Regions from separate parts of the Ensifer sp. KUDG1 genome, predicted to be linked through region 2. Evidence: riboswitches for the same ligand, from Rfam matches in the RefSeq annotation. Region 2 holds a riboswitch; the other holds the start of a gene.
What was found. Region 2 has a riboswitch for S-adenosylmethionine ahead of metA (homoserine O-acetyltransferase MetA). Riboswitches for the same ligand answer to the same signal wherever they lie in the genome.
Positions count from the first base shown of each region.

Region 1: linked by a shared signal. The riboswitch ahead of M2267_RS02390 (O-succinylhomoserine sulfhydrylase) and the one ahead of metA (homoserine O-acetyltransferase MetA) in region 2 are both predicted to bind S-adenosylmethionine.

Region 1 is NZ_JBNDIG010000001.1:467,915-474,898, reverse strand. It holds gene M2267_RS02405 (transporter substrate-binding domain-containing protein) at 1-426, opposite strand, end outside; tRNA gene M2267_RS02400 (tRNA-Gly) at 565-639, opposite strand; gene M2267_RS02395 (2'-deoxycytidine 5'-triphosphate deaminase) at 721-1,818, opposite strand; SAM riboswitch at 1,893-1,971, shown strand; gene M2267_RS02390 (O-succinylhomoserine sulfhydrylase) at 2,016-3,200, shown strand; gene apaG (Co2+/Mg2+ efflux protein ApaG) at 3,426-3,818, shown strand; gene M2267_RS02380 (Hsp33 family molecular chaperone) at 3,889-4,878, opposite strand; gene argF (ornithine carbamoyltransferase) at 5,180-6,097, opposite strand; gene M2267_RS02370 (aspartate aminotransferase family protein) at 6,202-6,984, opposite strand, start outside.
Region 2 is NZ_JBNDIG010000009.1:144,330-151,313, reverse strand. It holds gene M2267_RS21835 (HpcH/HpaI aldolase/citrate lyase family protein) at 1-829, opposite strand, end outside; gene M2267_RS21830 (hypothetical protein) at 955-1,209, shown strand; gene M2267_RS21825 (VOC family protein) at 1,418-1,834, shown strand; gene leuD (3-isopropylmalate dehydratase small subunit) at 1,990-2,595, shown strand; gene M2267_RS21815 (RidA family protein) at 2,605-2,985, shown strand; gene M2267_RS21810 (AAA family ATPase) at 3,099-3,938, shown strand; gene M2267_RS21805 (NUDIX hydrolase) at 3,935-4,378, shown strand; SAM riboswitch at 4,618-4,695, shown strand; gene metA (homoserine O-acetyltransferase MetA) at 4,757-5,683, shown strand; gene M2267_RS21795 (vWA domain-containing protein) at 5,690-6,874, shown strand.

The DNA.
Region 1 (6,984 bases), on a different contig from region 2:
CGCCTTGGTGTTGACCGCGAACCGTGCCGGAAGCCGCATGAAGGCGCGCGAAAAGCCGAAGCGCTGGCGCAGTTCCGGACCGACGGCGACGCCGGCGGCCACCGCCTCGCCCTGCCCCTCTTCCAGCGCCGGCAGCAGCTCCGCATAGGTCACCGCCTGGATCTGGCACTTGGCTTCGATGTCGAGCTCGCGGCAGATCTCGCGCACGAGATCCACATGAAATCCCGAAAGCTTGCCCGACTGGTCGATGAAGTTGAACGGCGGAAAGTCCACCGTCGTCAAAAAACGCAGGCGCGCGAGGCCCGTGAGGTCCGGCTTGGCGATGCGTTCGCGCGCATCGAAAAGGAGCGGCAGGTCCTTGGGCTGAGCCGCAAGCGGCGTTGCGATCAAGGACGCACAAAGGGCGAACAGGGAGAAAAGCTTCATGGGCAGCGGGCCGGCACGTCTCGTGTGTCAGATGCGGCCCTTAGAACCGCGGATGATTCATCCCATCCCAGGTTAGCCGTCCACGGCGCAACTGGCCATAGGCCTTATGCCATCGAGGCAATGAGCGGTCAGAAGGAATGGAGCGGGTGATCGGGATCGAACCGACGACATCCAGCTTGGGAAGCTGGCGTTCTACCGCTGAACTACACCCGCGGCGCCTGCGAAATTTCCCGAACCGGGGCGATCTGTCAAGCACCCTTGCGCCGGATCGCGCCAGGGTCGCTTCGAAATCCCCTACTCGGCGCGGAAATGCTTCGAGAGTTTCAGGCCCTGCGCCTGGTAGTTGGATCCGACACCGAGGCCGTAGAGACCATCCGGGCGTTCCAGCATGTGTTCGTAAATCAGGCGGCCGACGATCTGGCCGTGTTCGAGGATGAACGGCACCTCGTGGCTGCGCACTTCCAGCACCGCACGGCTGCCCGTGCCGCCAGCAGAGGCATGGCCGAACCCCGGATCGAAGAAACCGGCGTAATGCACGCGGAATTCGCCAACCAACGGATCGAACGGCGTCATCTCGGCCGCATAAAGCGGTGGCACATGCACGGCCTCGCGCGAGACGAGAATGTAGAACTCATCCGGGTCGAGGATCAGTTCGTCGCGGCCGCGGCTGTAGAGCGGCTCCCAGAAATCGAAGATCGCGTGCTGCGCCTTCTTGTCGACGTCGATAACCGCCGTGTGGTGCTTGCCGCGATAGCCGATCAGGCCTTCGGGCCCGGTACCCTTCAGATCGATCGACAGCGCGATACCGCCGCCGCTGACATTCGGCTTGTCGCTCGCCACCAGCACGTCGCTATCATGCAGCGCCTGCAATTCCTGCTCCGACAGGATCGATTGGCCCATGCGGAAGCGGATCTGCGACAGGCGCGAGCCGCGGCGCACGACGATCGGGAAGGTGCGCGGGCTGATTTCGAGATAGAGCGGACCGCTGTAGCCGGCCGGGATCTTGTCGAATTCCTGGGCGCGGTCGGTGATGACGCGGGTGAAGATGTCGAGGCGGCCGGTCGAGCTCTTCGGGTTGGCCGAGGCCGACATGCCCTTGGGCAGCGCCAGGCTTTCCATCAGCGGAACGATGTAGACGCAGCCGGTCTCCAGCACCGCACCCTCGGTCAGGTCGACCACGTGCAGCTTCAGCCGGTCGAGCTTGTCGGCAACGAGATGAGATGGACCCGGCATGAAGCTCGCGCGGACGCGAAAAGCCTTGGCGCCGAGGCGCAGGTCGAGGCTTGCCGGCTGGATCTGATCGTCATCCAGCGGCTTCTCGCTCTTCAAGCGTCCCGATTCGAACAGCGCGGCGATCGCGCGATCGGCCAAAATCCCAGTGTCGCGGCCCATTGCAGTCCTCTTTTCAGTTGCGAGACAAAACCAAACTCCGGGAATTGACGCAAGCGTACCCTGGCAGTATTGAAGCTTTATCCCGTGGTGATTTGGCCGGTCGGCTTGCAGCCACGTTAAACAAGTAGCTAAAAAGGCCGGGTGTCAAACCGGCCCTTCACGCGGCCGGTTTTTTTGTTTTTGAAAGTGATCGTCACATGAGCAAAAACTGGCGCCCCGCAACGCAACTGGTCCATGGCGGCACGACCCGCTCCCAGCACGGCGAGACCTCCGAAGCGATCTTCCTCACCCAGGGCTTCGTCTACGAGACCTCTGAAGCCGCCGAGGCGCGCTTCAAGGGCGAGACCGAAGGTTTCATCTACGCCCGCTACGGCAGCCCGACCAACGACATGTTCGAAAAGCGCATGTGCATGCTGGAAGGCGCTGAAGACGCGCGCGCCACCGCATCGGGCATGGCCGCGGTCACCGCCGCCATCCTCTGCCAGCTGAAGGCCGGCGATCATATCGTCGCCGCCCGCGCGCTCTTCGGCTCCTGCCGTTGGGTGGTCGAGACGCTGGCGCCGAAATACGGCATCGAGTGCACGCTGGTTGACGGGCGCGATCTCGCCAACTGGGAAAAGGCGATCCAGAAGAACACCAAAGTCTTCTTCCTCGAAAGCCCGACCAACCCGACGCTTGAAGTCATCGACATTGCCGGCGTCGCCAAGCTCGCCAACCAGATCGGCGCCAAGGTCGTCGTCGACAACGTCTTTGCGACGCCGCTCTTCCAGAAGCCGCTCGAACTGGGCGCCCATATCGTCGTCTATTCCGCCACCAAGCATATCGACGGCCAGGGCCGTTGCCTCGGCGGCGTGGTGCTTTCCGACAAGGAATGGATCAACGAGCACCTGCACGACTACTTCCGCCACACCGGCCCGGCGATGTCGCCGTTCAACGCCTGGACGCTGCTGAAGGGCATCGAGACGCTGCCACTGCGCGTGCGTCAGCAGACGGAAACAGCCCGCCGCGTCGCAGACTTCCTGGCGGAACAACCGCAGGTCGCCAAGGTCATCTATCCCGGCCGCAAGGACCACCCGCAGGCCGACATCATCGCCAAGCAGATGACCGGCGGCTCGACGCTCGTCGCCTTCGAGCTGAAGGGCGGCAAGGACGCTGCCTTCGCGCTGCAGAATGCGCTGGAGATCGTGCGCATCTCCAACAACCTCGGCGACAGCAAGAGCCTGATCACCCATCCGGCCACGACCACGCACAAGAACCTGACCGACGAGGCCCGTACGGAGCTCGGCATGTCAGCCGGCACCGTGCGCTTCTCGGCTGGTATCGAGGACAGCGACGACGTGGTGGAAGATTTCGCCCGCGCGCTGAAGGCGGTGAAGGCCTGATTTACGAAGACGCGGCCGCCGTGACCAACGGCGGCCGACGCCCTTGCCGGCCGTCACAAGATGGTTTCCGGCGGCCCAGCGCCAGGGCGCCAAGCCGGTTTCACCCGCGCGATCCCGTCAGCACGACCATCTGTCCCATCGTGGGATCGCACAATCTTGCCGTTATTCTTGACGAAACCATCTTGCTGTAGAATACCCTGAAAGACCTGAAGCAAGGTGATGCCCATGTATCGCGCTTTGACCCGCGACATAGAAGTTACGGTGGAGCCGTACTATCTCGAAGAACAGTCGGATCCCGATGACGGCCGTTATGTCTGGGGCTATCGCATCGTCATCTCAAACCACTCGGACGCGACCGTGCGGTTGATGACGCGCTACTGGCACATTACCGATGAGAATGGGCAAGTCGACGAGGTCAGCGGTCCGGGCGTCATCGGCGAGCAGCCGCTGCTCAATCCCGGCGATACCTATGAGTATTCGTCCGGATGCCCGCTGGATACGCCCTCGGGCGTGATGTTCGGTCACTACAGCATGGAATCGGAAGGCGGAGAGACGTTCAACGTGGCCATCCCCGCCTTCTCGCTCGATTCACCCGGGCTCGTGCGCACCCTGAACTGAAGCCAATCCGGAACAGCCTGTCCTTCACTGACGTCGCTCTAACTCGCGGCCAGTCGACCGGAGGCGCCCGCTACTGCGGGCGCACCTCGCTAGCTTCGAAGCGATAGGTCGTCGAGCAGAACTCGCAGGTAACCTTGACTTCGCCATCGTCGATGGTGCTTTCGAGGTCGTCCGTGCTCAGGTTCGACAACACCGACTGAAGCTTTTCGCGCGAGCAGCTGCAACGGTCATAGACCGCCTGCGGTTCATAGACGCGGACGCCGCGCTCGTGGAACAGGCGATAGAGCAGCCGCTCGGTTCCGACCATCGGATCGGTCAACTCGTCCATGTCGATCGTTTCGACCATCACCTTGGCTTCAGCCCAGAGATCGTCGTCCTCGAACGCGCTTTCGCCGTCATCGCCGTCGCCGCCCGAGAGGTCGGGCTGGCGCATGCGCTCCGGTGCTTCGGGCAGGAACTGCGCGACCATGCCGCCGGCGCGCCAGCGATGCCGCGGCTTGCCGTTTTCGTCGCGATCGAGAAGCTCGGCCACGCCCAGGCGCACCTTGGTCGGGATCTGCTCCGACTGACGGAAATAGACGCCGGCGATTTCTTCCAGCGTCGCTCCGTCGAGCGCAACGATACCCTGGTAACGCTGGGTATGGGCGCCCTGGTCGATGGTGAAGGCGAGCACGCCCTTTCCGAGCAACTCGTGCGAAAGGGTCCGGCCGTCCTTTTCGGCAGCCGCAAGTGCTTCCTGATCGTAGCGGGCATAGGCGCGCACGCGATCCGGCGTCGAGAAATCGGCGACCACCAGATCGACGGGGCCATCGCCCTGGGTCTGGACGATCAGCTTGCCTTCGAACTTCAGCGAGGTCCCGAGCAACACAGTGAGCACGACGGTTTCAGCAACCAGGCGCGCAACCGGAAGCGGATAGTTGTGGCGCTCGAGGATTGCGTCCAGCATCGGGCCGAGCTGCACGGCGCGGCCGCGCACGTCGAGGCCTTCCACCTGGAAAGGCACGACGTGATCGTCACCGGCAAAGTCGAACTCACCAAGCCCTGGCGTCATGTCGGTCATGTCTTGCTCCTTGCCTTCAGCCACCAAGCTGCACCAGAGATATTGCTATCCCCGCGCAACGTGCTCGCTGTCTCAGTTGATCCCGCGATAAACGGATTGTCCACCAGGTATGTGCCGCCGCCATAGCAACGCACCACCTCGACGGTTGCGCGCTCACTACTTTCAGGAGCGCCCGTATGCCGCCTAAATCGTGTCGCACGTGGACAATGTCAAGTGCGGTGCACACGCCCCTATACGGCGCACGCTCGGCGGAGCGCACTGAAGCCTCTTCGCCGCCGTCGCGCGCGACCGGGCAGCCGGCTCAGACGAGCCCCATGCACCAGGCAATGACCGACTTCTGTGCGTGCAGCCGGTTTTCCGCCTCGTCGAAGACCACGGACTGCGGGCCGTCGATCACATCGTCGGTCACCTCTTCGCCGCGGTGCGCCGGCAGGCAGTGCATGAACAGCGCATCGGAGGCCGCACGCTTCATCAGCGCCTCGTTGACCTGGTAGGGCTGGAAGACGTTGTGGCCGCGGGCGCGATGTTCCTGGTTCATCGAAATCCACGTGTCGGTCACGACGCAATTAGCGTCGGCGACGGCCTGCTCGGCATCATGACACAAGAGGACCTCGCCGCCATTGTTGCGCGCCCAATTCAGGAACTTGTCCTGCGGCTCGGAGCCGAGCGGCACGGCCATGTTCATGCGATAGCCGAAACGGGCGGAACCTTCGATCAGCGAATGCAGAACGTTGTTGCCGTCGCCGGTCCAGGCAATCGTCTTGCCCTTCACCGGGCCGCGATGCTCCTCGAAGGTGAGAATATCGGCCATGATCTGGCACGGGTGGGTATCGTCGGTCAGGCCGTTGATGACGGGGACCGTCGCATGTTCGGCCAGCTCCAGAAGACGGCGGTGGTCGGTGGTGCGGATCATGATGGCGTCGACGTAACGCGACAGGACCTTGGCCGTGTCGCCAATCGTCTCGGCGCGGCCGAGCTGCATTTCGGTGCCCGACAGAAACAGGGTTTCGCCGCCGAGCTGGCGCATGCCGACATCGAAGGAAACGCGGGTGCGGGTGGAGGGCTTTTCGAAGATCATCGCCAGCATCTTGCCGGCGAGCGGCTTCTCGGCGGTTCCGGCCTTGGTCGCCGCCTTTCGGACGCGCGCATCGTCGATGATCGTCCGGAGGTCGGCGGCCGTCATGGCCGAAAGATCGAGAAAATGTCTGGTGCCTGCCATCGTACTCGGTTCCTGTCTGAAAAATCGATCCCCGGTGCGGCACGCCATATACGTGCTCGCACGAAGGTCATTCTAGCGCCATAGTCGGCCTTGGGTCGCTACCTTCAGGCCGCGGCGTTGCCGCTTGCCTTGCGAACCGCCTCGGCGGCGCGTTCGATACGTGCCAGGCCCTCGCGGGCCTCCTCGGCCGTGATCGTCAGCGGCGGCAGCAAACGCAGTACGTTTTCGCCGGCCGGCACAGCCAGAAGCTTCTCCGCGCGAATTTCCTTCAGCAGATCGGCCGAAGGGCCCTTCACCTTGATGCCCAGCATCAGACCGTCGCCTCGGATCTCCTCGATGACATCAGGGAAACGGTCCTTGAGCGACGCAAGACCCTGGCGGAAGACCAGCGCGACATCGCGCACATGCGTGAGGAACCCGTCGGCCAGAACGACGTCGAGCACGGCATTGCCGACGGCCATGGCCAGCGGATTGCCGCCATAGGTGGAGCCGTGCGTGCCCGCCACCATGCCAGATGCGGCTTCCTCGGTCGCCAGGCACGCGCCGAACGGGAAGCCCCCGCCGATGCCCTTGGCGACCGCCATGATATCCGGGCGGATGTCGGCCCATTCATAGGCAAACAGCTTGCCGGTACGGCCGACGCCGGTCTGAACCTCGTCCAGGATCAGGAGCAGGCCGAACTCGTCGCAAAGCGCGCGCAGTTCCTGCATGAACTCCTTGGTCGCCGGGCGGATACCGCCCTCGCCCTGGATCGGCTCGATCAGGATCGCTGCGGTTTCCTCGGTGATCGCATTCTTGACGGCAGCGATGTCGCCGAACGGGACCTGGTAGAAGCCCGGCGCTTTCGGACCGAAACCTTCGATGTATTTCTGCTGACCGCCGGCGGC
Region 2 (6,984 bases):
CGACCATGCGTCCGTTGAGATTGATGACGCCCTTGCCGGCATTTTCCGAGAGCGCAAAAGCGGCGATGATCGCGCGGGCCTCGTCGACGGCGACCTGCTCGACGCCGAAGCGCTCGTTCGCCGGGCCGATCTGCGCCGGATGGATCAGCATCTTGCCGTCATAGCCCATGTCGCGGCCCTGCCGGCATTCTTCGTCGAAGGTGGCAGCGTCACGAAAATCGTTGAACACGGCATCGATGACATCGAGCCCGCCGCCACGCGCGGCAAGCAGGATCTGCATCAGCCAGGGGATGAGATAGGGCCGGCCCGGACGATCCGGAACGCCGGTCTCCTTGCGCAGGTCGTTGAGGCCGACGACGAAACAATCGAGCCTGCCGCTGAAGGTGCGGCCGGCCTCGGCGATAAGAGGCGCGTTGATGACCCCGCGCGGCGTCTCGATCATCGCCCAGAGGCGCAGCGTCTCCGGCGCATCGTTCTCGTCGAGCCAGTCGGCCGCCGCCTGGATATCCGCCGGGCTTTCGACCTTCGGCAACAGGATGGCGTCGGGATTGGCCACAAGCGCTGCAGCAAGATCGCCCTGGCCATAGTCCGAGCCGATCGCATTGATGCGGATGACGATCTCGCAATCCGGCCGGCTTGTCGTCAGATACTGCACCAGCGCCGCACGCGCTTCCACCTTGCGCTCGGGCGCTACCGCATCCTCGAGATCGAAGATCGCAGCATCCGTCGCAAGTTCCGCGACCTTGGCAAGCGCGCGGGCATTGTCGGCCGGCACGCAAAGCACCGAGCGGCGCAGGCGTACCGGGTGATGTTCGCTCGATTTGTTCATGCTTCAGTTGTGCCCGCCTTTGCCGCGTTCCGCAAGACGAGGCGAACCGCCGCACCCCTTTCGAGGGCCCGCCTCTTGCAAGTCCGAAGGCGAGCCCCCACATCGCCATCAGAAAGGTGACGATTATGCAAAGCATTCGCTCTGTTCTCTTTACGGCCGCAGCCCTGACCATCACGTTCGCGGCCTTTGTGCTTACCGCCTCGCTGGCGCTGGCCCTTGCCGGCATCGCCGCCGTTGTCGTGGTCGGCAGCGCCATTGCCACCCGGCTGAACTTCAGGCCAGCCCGCGCCACGGTGCGCCCGGCTGCCGCGGGCCCCGCCCAGGGCCAGCGCGAGATGCGCATCTGGAACGACGGTCGCGGCACGATCATCGACCTCTAATTCCCGGCGGTCGGAATCGATCCCCAGCGATTTTGGTACCCCGCAATCGGGCCGATCGACGATCGGCTCGAGCCCTGTCGGCGTCCTTTGAAAACTGTCATCCAGCCGGCTGCGATTTTTTTTCGACCCCATGTCGGATCGACCATTCCATGTCCGTCCTTGAGGCAGGCCAGCACGGTCCTGGCTCTAAAACAGGATGGAGAACGATATGGATACCCAGACGCAGCAGCCGGCACCGGTCCTCAACGGCCTTCTGCCCTATCTTCAGGTCGATGGCGCCGCCAAGGCGTCCGAGTTCTACCAGCGCGCCTTCGGCGGCAAGGAAGTCAACCGGCATCCGCTCGACGAGCAGGGCCGCACGATGCACATCCACCTCTATATCAACGGCAGCTCGCTGATGCTCGCCGATGCCTATCCGGAATACGGCCACCCCTTGGAAAAGCCGCAGGCCTTCACCCTGACGCTCACCGTCGACGACATCGATGCCTGGTGGGACCGTGCGGTTGCTGCCGGCGCCGAGGTGGTGATGCCGATCGAGGTGATGTTCTGGGGCGACCGCTACGGCCAGCTCCGCGATCCCTTCGGCGTTCTCTGGGCCATGAACAGCCCGGTGAAGGCAGGCTAAGTCCCTGCAGACAATCGAAATCCGGACGAAGCTCTCGCCGGGCGGGCATTTTCACCCACCCGGCGAAGCCTATTTGAACAGATTTTCCTTCATTTCGGCGCAAAACTCATCTAAACGCTAGCGCAACATTCTTCTGAAATCGAAGGCCTGAAGTTATGGAAAAATTCGTCAAGCTCACCGGTGTCGCCGCCCCCCTCCCCGTCGTCAACATCGACACGGACATGATCATTCCGAAGGATTACCTGAAGACGATCAAGCGCACCGGCCTTGGCAAGGGCCTCTTCGCCGAAGCCCGCTACAACGAAGACGGCTCGGTCAACCCGGATTTCGTGCTCAACAAGCCGGCCTACCAGAACGCCAGCATTCTCGTTGCCGGCGACAACTTCGGCTGCGGCTCCTCGCGCGAGCACGCTCCGTGGGCGCTGCTCGACTTCGGCATCCGCTGCGTGATCTCCACGTCCTTTGCCGACATCTTCTATAACAACTGTTTCAAGAACGGCATTCTGCCGATCGTCGTCAGCCAGGCTGACCTCGACAAGCTGATGGACGACGCTTCGCGCGGCTCCAACGCCATCCTCTCGATCGACCTGGAATCCCAGGAAATCACCGGCCCGGACGGCGGCTCGGTCAAGTTCGAGGTCGATGCCTTCAAGCGTCACTGCCTGCTGAACGGCCTCGACGACATCGGCCTGACGCTGGAAAAGGCAACCGCCATCGACAGCTTCGAAAAGACGGTCGGCGCCGCGCGCCCCTGGGCTTAAAACGAAGATATGGCGCGCAAGCTCATCTCCTCGGGTTCGCCCTTCGAAAAGACGGCAGGCTATTCGCGTGCCGTCGCAATGGGCGACTGGTGCTTCGTCTCCGGCACGACCGGCTATGACTACGCCACCATGACCATGCCCGAGACGGTGGAGGAGCAGGCGCGCAATTGCCTGAAGACGATCGAGGGCGCGCTGAAGGAAGCGGGCTTCTCGATGAAGGACGTTGTCCGCAATCATTACTACGTCACCGATGCCAGCTTCGCCGACCGGGTGTTCCCGATCTTCGGCGAAGTCTTTGGCGAGATCCGCCCGGCCGCAACCATGATTGTCTGCGACCTGATCCGCCCGGAAATGCTGATCGAGATCGAGGTCACTGCCCTTCGCGGCTGACCCCTTGATCACGCCTGCCCTCAAAACGATTCCGATTTAAGCCATTATGCGATAGTCCATAGGGCATGACTTCGCATGACTTCGCCTGACTTACGCTGAACCGGAAGACGCCCATGCAATTTCAAGGCACCGCCGACTATATCGCCGACAAGGACCTGATGATCGCCGTCAACGCCGCGATCCGACTGGAGCGGCCGCTGCTTGTCAAGGGCGAGCCCGGCACCGGCAAGACCGAACTTGCCCGCCAGATCGCCGCCGCCCTTGGCCTCGAACTGATCGAATGGAGCGTCAAGTCGACGACGAAGGCGCAGCAGGGCCTCTATGAATACGACGCCGTGTCGCGGCTTCGCGACAGCCAGCTCGGCGACGAGCGCGTCAACGAGGTCCGGAACTATATCCGCAAAGGCAAGCTCTGGCAGGCCTTCGAGGCCGATCGCCGCGTGGTGCTTCTGATCGACGAGATCGACAAGGCCGACATCGAGTTTCCGAACGACCTCTTGCAGGAACTCGACCGCATGGAATTCCATGTCTACGAGACCGGCGAGATGATCGGCGCCCGCCACCGCCCGATCGTCATCATCACCTCCAACAACGAGAAGGAACTGCCGGACGCGTTTCTGCGCCGCTGCTTCTTCCACTATATCCGCTTCCCCGATGCAGACACGCTCGCCCGCATCGTCGAGGTGCATTATCCCGGCATCCGCAAGACGCTGCTCTCGGCCGCCCTTGCCGCCTTCTACGACATCCGCCAGGTGCCGGGGTTGAAGAAGAAGCCGTCCACGTCCGAAGCGCTCGACTGGATCCGTCTGCTCGTCGCCGACGAGGTCGATCCGGCGGATCTGAGAGCCGACGCCAAGACCATGCTGCCGAAGCTGCACGGCGCACTTCTGAAGAACGAGCAGGACGTACACCTCTTCGAGCGCCTCGCCTTCATGGCCCGCCGCGATCAATGATGCCGGATGCCCACAAGGTCCTGATCTACGCCACCTGGCAGGACAGGCTGCTGGTCTTCGACGAGCCGGACTTTCCCGAGATCGAGTTGCAGGTGGCCGGCGGTACGATGGAGCCGGGCGAGAGCCCGAAGACATCGGCTCAGCGAGAATTCATCGAGGAAACCGGGCTGACGCCACCGGAAGCGCTCACCCATCTCGTCACGCAGGACTACCACTACCCGAAGGACGGCAGGACAATCTGTCATCGGCGGCATTATTTTCACGTCGCCTTTGCCGGCGAGCAGCGGCAGACCTGGATCCATCGGGAAATGACGCCGTTTGGTGGCGGTGACCCGATCCGCTTTCGTTTCTTCTGGCTGGGTATCGATGAGGCGAGGAACCGGCTCGGCTATGGGATGCGGGACGCACTACACCTGCTGCAAAGTAGCCCCTCACCCTAACCCTCTCCCCGCAGGCGGGGAGAGGGGACGCGGACGACGGCTGGCTCCAAGCCGAGACGTGCGGATAGCGAACCCGGCTACCAAGCCAAACGACCGGCTGAGCTTGACTTGTGGAACGATCGGGTGCGGCAAGGCCCCTTCTCCCCGCCAGCGGGGAGAAGGTCACGGCAGCGGGATGAGGGGCCGTCTCCGCCCCGCCCGAATCGTTTTTCTTGACCCCCGCGGCCCACTCGCGCTATCAAATTCTTCGTGGTGATTTGGCCGGCCGGCTTGCAGCCACGTTAAACAAGTCGCTAAAGGGCCGAGGAAAGTTGGATTTCCGAGGACCGGTCGCGATCAATCGCCGCCGGTTTTTTTGTATTGATCGAGTGGAAGCCCATGCCCATCAAGATTCCCGATACGCTGCCCGCCTTCGAAACCCTCGTGCATGAGGGCGTGCGGGTGATGACCGAGACCGTGGCGATCCGTCAGGATATCCGCCCGCTCCAGATCGGGCTCCTGAACCTCATGCCGAACAAGATCAAGACGGAGATCCAGATGGCGCGCCTGATCGGCGCCTCGCCGCTGCAGGTGGAATTGTCACTGGTGCGCATCGGCGCTCACCGGGCCAAGAACACCTCGGAAGATCACCTGCTCTCCTTCTACGAGACCTGGGAAGAAGTGCAGGGCCGCAAGTTCGACGGCTTTATCATCACCGGCGCGCCGGTCGAGACGCTCGAATACGAGGACGTCACCTATTGGGACGAGCTGAAGCGCATCCTCGACTGGACCGAGACCAACGTGCATTCGACGCTCAACGTCTGCTGGGGCGCGATGGCGGCGATCTATCACTTCCACGACGTGCCGAAGTATGCGCTGAAGGAAAAGGCCTTCGGCGTCTACCGCCACCAGAACCTCAATCGCTCCTCCGTCTACCTCAACGGCTTCTCCGACGATTTCGCGGTCCCGGTCTCGCGCTGGACCGAGGTCCGCCGCGCCGACATCGACAAGGTGCCGAGCCTCGAAATCCTGATGGAATCAAAGGAGATGGGCGTCTGCCTCGTGCACGAGAAAAAGGGCAACCGGCTCTACATGTTCAACCACGTGGAGTATGATTCGACCTCGCTGTCGGATGAATACTTCCGCGACGTGGATGCGGGCGTGCCGATCAAGATGCCGCACGACTACTTCCCGCACAACGATTCGACCCTGCCGCCGCAGAACCGCTGGCGCAGTCATGCGCATCTCTTCTTCGGCAACTGGATCAACGAGATGTACCAGACGACGCCGTATGATGTCGCGGAGATCGGCGCCGGGAAAAGCTGAGGTCAGATGTTCATTCCCTTCTTCCTCGAACTCAAGGCGGCGAAGATCCCGGTCACGCTCCGGGAATTCCTGTCCTTGATCGAGGGGATGGAGGCGGGCATCGCCACCTTCGACGTCGAGGCCTTCTACTATCTGGCGCGCACGGCGCTGGTGAAGGACGAGCGCCATATCGACCGCTTCGACCGCGTGTTCCAGCATTGCTTTTCCGGTCTTGAAGCGGTCAATCCGATGGAGGTGGGCGAAGAGGCCGTCATCCCTGGGGACTGGCTGCGCAAGCTCGCGGAAAAGCACCTGAGCGAGGAAGAAAAGCGCCTGATCGAGGCGCTCGGCGGCTTCGACAAGCTGATGGAGACCCTGCGCCAACGGCTACGCGAACAGCAAGGCCGTCACCAAGGCGGCTCGAAATGGATCGGCACCGCCGGCACCTCCCCCTTCGGGGCCTATGGCTACAATCCCGAAGGTGTGCGGATCGGCCAGGACCAGTCGCGCCACCGCCGCGCCGTCAAGGTTTGGGACCGGCGCGAGTTCAAGGATTACGACGACACGGTCGAACTCGGCACGCGCAACATCAAGGTGGCGCTGAAGCGCCTGAGGCGCTGGGTGCGCCAGGGTGCTGCCGACGAGCTTGATCTCGGTGGCACGATCCGCGCTACCGCAGAACACGGCTATCTCGACGTGGTGACAAGGCCCGAGCGTCGCAATGCTGTGAAGCTCCTGATGTTCTTCGACATCGGCGGCTCGATGGACGATCATATTCGTATCGTCGAGGAACTGTTTTCAGCGGCTCGTAGCGAGTTCCGCCACATGGAGCATTTCTACTTCCACAATTGCGTCTACGAGGGCCTGTGGAAGGACAATCGCCGCCGGCGCGTCGACATCACCCGGACGACAGAAGTGCTACGCACCTATGGCGGCGACTACCGCGCGATCTTCGTCGGCGACGCCTCGATGAGCCCCTATGAGATCAGCCACCCCGGCGGCTCGGTCGAGCACTGGAACGACGAGGCTGGCGCCCTCTGGCTCTCGCGTCTGACGGCGCATTTTCCGCGCTCGATCTGGATCAACCCCGTGCCCGAACAGCACTGGGGCTACACCCAGTCGATCGGCATGGTGAAGAGCCTGCTCGAGGGGCGGATGTTTCCTTTGACGCTCGCCGGCCTCCAGGAGGCCACCAAGCATCTGTCGCGCTGACATGACTGCGAGAGGTCGCTGTAGCACCTTGAATAGCTGGATGTTTTTGCTCTCAGGCCGGAGACGGCCCCAGCCGCATTTAGTATGATTTTCCGGTTGCCGTGCCTTTG